3 regions of the Bradyrhizobium sp. B124 genome follow, and region 2 is predicted to be linked to each of the others. Evidence: riboswitches for the same ligand, from Rfam matches in the RefSeq annotation. Region 2 holds a riboswitch; each other region holds the start of a gene.
What was found. Region 2 has a riboswitch for cobalamin ahead of metE (5-methyltetrahydropteroyltriglutamate--homocysteine S-methyltransferase). Riboswitches for the same ligand answer to the same signal wherever they lie in the genome.
Positions count from the first base shown of each region.

Region 1: another riboswitch for cobalamin. It lies ahead of AAFG13_RS22270 (TonB-dependent receptor); the one in region 2 lies ahead of metE (5-methyltetrahydropteroyltriglutamate--homocysteine S-methyltransferase).
Region 3: another riboswitch for cobalamin. It lies ahead of AAFG13_RS42105 (DUF1636 domain-containing protein); the one in region 2 lies ahead of metE (5-methyltetrahydropteroyltriglutamate--homocysteine S-methyltransferase).

Region 1 is NZ_CP152413.1:4,658,568-4,660,831, reverse strand. Features, by position in the region: gene AAFG13_RS22275 (GTP-binding protein) at 1-538, shown strand, start outside; cobalamin riboswitch at 768-964, shown strand; gene AAFG13_RS22270 (TonB-dependent receptor) at 1,070-2,264, shown strand, end outside.
Region 2 is NZ_CP152413.1:8,149,212-8,151,475, reverse strand. Features, by position in the region: gene metE (5-methyltetrahydropteroyltriglutamate--homocysteine S-methyltransferase) at 1-1,056, opposite strand, end outside; cobalamin riboswitch at 1,157-1,360, opposite strand.
Region 3 is NZ_CP152413.1:9,036,667-9,038,930, reverse strand. Features, by position in the region: gene cobW (cobalamin biosynthesis protein CobW) at 1-877, opposite strand, end outside; gene AAFG13_RS42105 (DUF1636 domain-containing protein) at 874-1,248, opposite strand; cobalamin riboswitch at 1,341-1,557, opposite strand; gene cobO (cob(I)yrinic acid a,c-diamide adenosyltransferase) at 1,594-2,247, shown strand; gene AAFG13_RS42095 (cobyric acid synthase) at 2,259-2,264, shown strand, end outside.

The DNA.
Region 1 (2,264 bases), 3.5 Mb from region 2:
GATGCTGAACGATGCGCTGCTGCGCTCGCAGCTGCGCGCGGCCGATGTGGTGGCGCTGAGCAAAGTCGATCTGGCCGATGCAGCCGCGTGCGCGGCGATCCGAGATGCCGTGCGGACAATGCGTCCGGCTGCGGTCATCGTTGCTGCCCTGCATGGCGAGGTGCCGGCCGAGCTGGTGTTTCCGGCCGATCTCGATCATGTGCCGACGCTGCGCGAGACCGCGCCGCGACGGCCGACGTCCGATCGGTTCGAGACGCTGAGCTGGACCTCGGAGCGGAAGGTAGCGTTGCCGCGCTTGCAGCAGGCGATCGGCAGACTGGCGCCGAAGCTGGCGCGGGCGAAGGGATTGTTCGAGACGGTGGAGCAGCCGGGACGGCTGACGGTATTTCAACTCGCCGGCGGACGCGCGACACTGGCTGCCGGCGGCGTGCCGGCGCCCGGCGTGCCACGCACGCGAATCGTGTTCATCGCCGAGATGGGCGCGCTGTCGCGGGCCGAGATCGATGAGGTGATGCAGGGATGTGTCGAAGCAGGGTGATGTGAGCTTACGTTTCCGTCACCCTGAGGAGCGCGAAGCGCGTCTCGAAGGGTCGACGGCCACCAGCCGGGCCGTGCATCCTTCGAGACGCGCGTTCCGCGCTCCTCAGGATGACGGGTTACCGCTCCGCGTCAGCAGTAGATGTGGCTGGGCTGTGTCATCGCCGCAGCATCATCCCGCAAAGCATGTGTGCGACAATCGCATCGAATTGACAGCCCATCCCGCACCACCTATCGTTTCGCTCGACGGTTCCCTTCGGGGATCAAAAGGGAATGCGGTGCGAGGGTAACCCCAATGCCGCAGCTGTCCCCGCAACTGTAAACGGCGAGCCTTTCGTCAATTTGCCACTGGGCCACTCCGCCCGGGAAGGCGTCGACAGGCGATGACCCGTGAGCCAGGAGACCTGCCGTCAGTCGTGGTCACACGCGAGCACATCGGGCGGGGGCGTCCTGGTGGGATCGGAGCACTGCCTCTGGGGCAATGCGCCAGTCCGCGTTCGCGGTGACGTGCCACGTTACCGCGAGTCTTTCCGTGTCTCCGTCAACTCCCTCCGCGCGCCGTTGGCGCCTCGGTCTCGTTTGCTCCCTGTCATCGCTGCTGCTGCCGGCTGAAGGTTCGGCACAAACATCTCCACCCACCACGCTCGATCCGATCGAGGTCGCACCCTCGACATCCGCAAAGCCCAAGCCTGCGGCGCGAAGCCGCAACTCGGCGACGTCGTCGCGGCCGCGCGCCAGACCTGCAACGGCGGCAACCGCTGGCGCACCCCGTGCTGCAGCGTCGGGCGCTTCGGGATCGGCATCACCGACGCTCAACGCCACCACACAGGGAGGCACCGGCAGTCGTCTCAACCTGACGCCGCTGCAGACGCCGGCCAGCGTCGAGATCATCACGTCGCAAACCATCGCCGAGCGCGGCCAGCACAATGTGCTTGATGCCGTCACGCAGAATGCGGCCGGGTTCATCGCAACGCCGGCGCCCGGCAATGGCGGCCTGTCGTTCAGCACCCGCGGCTTTGCCGGCAGCAATTCGGTGATGACGCTGTATGACGGCACACGCTTCTATATCGGCTCGGGCACCCTGACGTTCCCCTACGACACCTGGTCGACCCAGCGGGTCGAGGTGCTGCGCGGCCCGGCCTCGGTGCTGTACGGCGAAGGCGCGATCGGCGGCGTCATCAACGTCGTTCCGAAGAAGCCGCAGGGCACGCCCTATAATGAGGCCGAGGTCTCGCTCGACAGCAATATGACGCGGCGGCTCTCGGTGGACAGCACCGGTCCGATCAACCCCAATGTGTCGTACCGCATCAACGCCACCGGCAACATGTCGGACGGCTGGGTCGATCGCGACAAGACCTCGAATGCGGTGGTCTCCGCCGCCGTGCGGGTGCAGGCATCGGACAACCTCGCCTTCACGCTGTCAGAGGATTATGGCGACCGCAGCCCGTCGCGCTATTTCGGCACGCCGCTGATCAACGGCTCGATTCAGGACGCGCTGCGCTTCAAGAACTACAACGCATTGGACAGCGCAATCCGCTACCAGGACAGCTGGACCCAGCTCAAGACCGAGTGGGACGTCGCCGACGGCATCAAGATCAACAACACGCTGTATTACCTGACCAGCGAGCGGCACTGGCGCGATATCGAAAACTACATCTGGAACCCGAAGACCCAGCTGATCGACCGCTCCAGCTATATCGAGATCTTCCACGACCAGAAGCAGCTCG
Region 2 (2,264 bases):
GACATCGACCGGCACATGAAGCAGTGAGCAGGATGGGGCGATCTGGACGCGATCCTTGCCGAGCTTCGCAATTGCGGGATCCAGCCGCTGGCGGAGCGCCGACAAGTTCGACCGCCACACATTGCGGCCGTCTATGACGCCGAGCGACATGACGAGATCATTCCGGCTGCCAGCAATGATCTCGTCCAATAACCGTGGCGCGCGAACCAGATCGACGTGCAGCCCGGCAATAGGCAGGCGCAAGGCGGTGTCCAGATTGTCACGGAGGTCGCCGAAATAGCTCGCTACCATGATCTTGATGGCCGGCCCCTCCTTTGCGAGCCGGTCATAGGCATGGAGCAAGGATTTTCGCGAGCTCTCATCCAGATCGAGGACGAGGCAGGGCTCGTCGAACTGAACCCAGCTTGCCCCGCGTTTAGCCAATTCCTGCAAAACCTCGATATAGACCGGTATCAGGTCATCCAGCAGTGACAGAGGCTGGAAGGCAGGATCCGCACTCTTGCCGAGCTTTAGGAATGTGACCGGCCCGATCAGGACAGGGCGGGTCTGAAAGCCAAGCGCCTTGGCTTCCTCATACTCTTCGATAGGCTTACGACAGGACAGCCTGAAAGTCTGCCCACGGTTCAATTCCGGGACCATGTAGTGGTAGTTGGTGTCGAACCACTTGGTCATCTCCTGCGCGGGTGCGCCATAGGCGCGCGATCCGTGACCGCAACTCGCATCCTGCCCGTCGCATTGTGAACCGCGTGCCATGGCGAAGTAAGTCTTGAGCGAAACGGATTCGGCTTTCGGCGCGTAAATTTCCGGGATAGCTCCAACCATGACACTGGTGTCGAGCACCTGGTCATACAGCGAGAAATCGTTCGACGGAATGACAGTGACACCGAGGGATGTCTGGCGAGCCCAGTTCGCAGCACGCAGGCCGGCTGCGTCCTCGAGCAACTGCTGTTCGCTGATTCTTCCGGCCCAGTAGCTTTCGAGCGCGAGCTTTAGCTCGCGCCTTGGACCGATGCGCGGCGTTCCGAGCGTAGCAACCGGAAGCGAGAGAAGAGACATAGCGTTAACCCCATATTGGGGGCAAAGGCCAGGGCGGACGCAGGCAGGCAAGTCGCGCGAGCGACGGCTGCTTGGCGTACCACCGGGGCACCCCGCCCGTGGACGAATATATTGCCGGGGCAGGTCTCCTGGCTCGCGGGTCATCGCCGCTGTCCGGCCTTCCCGAAGCCGCGCAGGCTTCAGTGACTCTGTTGGACAGCGGCTCTCCGCTCACAGTTGCGGGGGCAGCGCCGGCATTGGCACCGGCTTCCCTCTTAGCTCCGGATCAAGTGGGACCCGGAGAACCTCGACGGCTTGGATTATCGGCAAGAGAACTATTCCGTCAACCTCTCAAATTAATGCCGTGGCCTCTCTTATGCGAATGATGGTCCACCTTCACCATTGATCTCGATTTAGACCCCGTCTGCAATCATGAATATCCCAATGACCATATCGGATGGTGCGTCGACGTGAAGCCGCGCGTCAGATCCGAGCAAGAGACAAACGCGGCCCGCGCGATGAGGGCCATTGCGCCGAGCAGACGGTCTTCATGTGAGTCAGCTACGGTTCATCAAGAACGCTATCCTGCGTCCGGCTTCTCCACCAACAATCAAGGATCGGTGTTGGCAATCGCAAGACATATGCGGAACTCCAACAGCATACTCAGCGGGCATATTGTCTTACGATGCCAGCCAATTCTGGTAGGCGTCACGCAGGTCTTTTTTGGCGATACTGCCTGAGCAAGCATATCGAACCTCCTCAACCGGAACAGAGAGGCCCGCAATGAAAATGGCTGTTTGGAGTACCCTCGGCGTCTTTGCGGTTGGCGTCTTTACGGTTGGCCTGTTCGGATGGATGATAAGGCCGTTCATGAGTCAACCCGTTAGACAGATACTCTCAAAACTATTGAGCAGCTCAAAGCGACGCTAGCACGGCTCGACGCCCCCACCCGCTTTACGAATATCGACACGGCGTGGAAGCGCACTCCTCCAATCATGAACAGCGACGACCCGTCGATGAACGACGGGCCGATAACGTGCCCTCGCGCGTGCGCAGCGCGAACGCCACTTCTCGTCCGCCTGCTCGAGGGGTGGACTTCCTTGGCGTGTATTCCAGATGCCCGGCGCTGAAAAGCGACTTCGCGCGTTGTGGGCCGTAGAGGGCCAAGCACAACTGGCCCCCATTCCTCGAAATTCCTGCAGCGTCGCATGGCCGCGAAGGAGCGCCAA
Region 3 (2,264 bases), 890 kb from region 2:
CTTCGACCGCGATGTAGCCCTTGGCGCGCAGCACGTTCTGCTCGCGCGCCAGCCCCTTGATCGACGCGATGAGCGCATCGACATCCGCGATCTCCGGAAGATCGATCACCACTGAATTGAAGTCGTTGTGCTCGTGCTCGTCCTCACCGTCATGGTGGGACGGCCGCGACGCGAGGTCATCCTCTGCCGCCGCCTCGAGGCCCAGGATCACGCGGGCGTCGATCGCGCCGTCGACGATGGGCAACATCGGCACCTCGCGCGGCATCTCGGCCGAGATCAGCGCCTTGGCCGCTTTGATCCCCTCGGCTCCGGCGAGATCGGCCTTGGTCAGCAATACGATATCGGCGCAGGCGATCTGGTCCTCGAACACTTCGGACAGCGGCGTCTCGTGGTCGAGATTCTCATCTGCCGCGCGCTGCGCATCCACCGCGGCCGGGTCAGGCGCAAAGCGACCCGCGGCAACGGCCTCCGCATCGGCCAGCGCGATCACGCCGTCGACCGTGATCCGCGAGCGGATCTCCGGCCAGTCGAACGCCTTCAGCAACGGCTTCGGCAGCGCGAGGCCGGATGTCTCGATCACGATATGATCGGGTCTCACAGGGCGCGCGAGCAACTGCTCCATCGCCGGGATGAAATCGTCGGCGACAGTGCAGCAGATGCAACCATTGGCGAGCTCGACAATATTCTCGGTCGGGCAATTGGCGTCCGCACACGACTTCAGGATGTCGCCGTCGACGCCCTCGCTGCCGAATTCGTTCACCAGCACCGCGAGCTTCTTGCCGTTGGCATTCCGGATCAGATGCTGGATCAGCGTCGTCTTGCCGGACCCGAGAAAGCCGGTCACGACGGTGACCGGAACCTTGGCGAGCGTCATCATTCTGCGGCCTCCGGCACGATGGCGATGGGTGGGATGCGGGCAAGCGATTGCTTGCGGAAGATTTCGGGACGGCTGCGCCACGGCACGATGCCGTCAGGCGCCGCGGCATAGGCAGAGGCGCCGGCGATCACATCCTTGGCATGATCAGCGGACAGGCGGCCGTACACATAGGACCACCGCCCCGGCGCGCTGAGCGCGACCGAGCAGCCCTGGCTGCAGGCCGACAGGCATTCGACCGGAACCAGATTGACGTCATCGGGCACACCGGCCTCAACAAGCGCGGCATGCAGGCGCGCACCGGGCGCGAGCTCGCCTTCGGCGAGCGTCTGGCCGGCGCGGCACGTGATACAGACATGAAGTGTAACGCTCATCGCCCTTCCTGGATTGACTGCGGGAAGCGATGAGGCACACGAACCTGACGTGAACAGGCTCGTTCCCCGTCGCGGAACACCCCGTCCGCCGGTCTCAAACACATCGCGTCGGCAGGTCTCCCGGCTTGCGGAGTAGGATTTCTCCCTTGATGCCCACCTTCCCGACTCCATCAGGGAATCAGTGGCTTGGGCATCTCTCCGGTCACGGTCGCGGGGGCGGCTGCGCTTTGGGCAAACCCAGCGGTCTGAGCCCTATCGCATTCCCTCTTCGCCTGTCGTAGGACAGGAACCAACGCGGGGTCACCATTCGGCCTAGCCTCGCACTTGTCAAGCCGAAGGAACGTGATGATTTCTGATGGAAACGACGCTGAAGATCGCGACGTCGGCACCGACCCTTCATTGGATGCGCGCCACGCGGCCAAAATGGCGAAAAAGAAGGTCGCCCGCGACAAGATCATGGCGACCAAGAGCGGTGAAAAGGGCTTGATCATCGTTCATACCGGCGCCGGCAAAGGAAAATCCTCCTCCGCCTTCGGCATGATCGTGCGCTGCGTGGCGCACGGCTTTCCCTGCGCCGTGGTGCAATTCATCAAGGGCGCCTGGGATACCGGCGAGCGCCGCCTGCTCACCGGGCATTTCGGCGATCTCTGTCAATTCCATGCGATGGGCGAAGGTTTTACCTGGGAGACGCAGGATCGCGCCCGCGACATCGCGGCAGCGCAAGCCGGCTGGGAAAAGGCCAAGCAGCTGATCGCGGATCCGAGCCTGCGGATGGTCGTGCTCGACGAGATCAACATCGCGCTTCGGTATGACTATCTGGCGATCGCCGATGTCGTCGATTTCCTGACCACGTCGAAGCCGCCGATGACGCATGTCGTGCTCACCGGGCGCAACGCTAAGGACGAATTGATCGAGATCGCCGATCTCGTCACCGAGATGACGTTGGTCAAGCACCCCTTCCGGTCCGGCATCAAGGCCCAGCCGGGCGTCGAGTTCTGACAGACATCACCATGGCG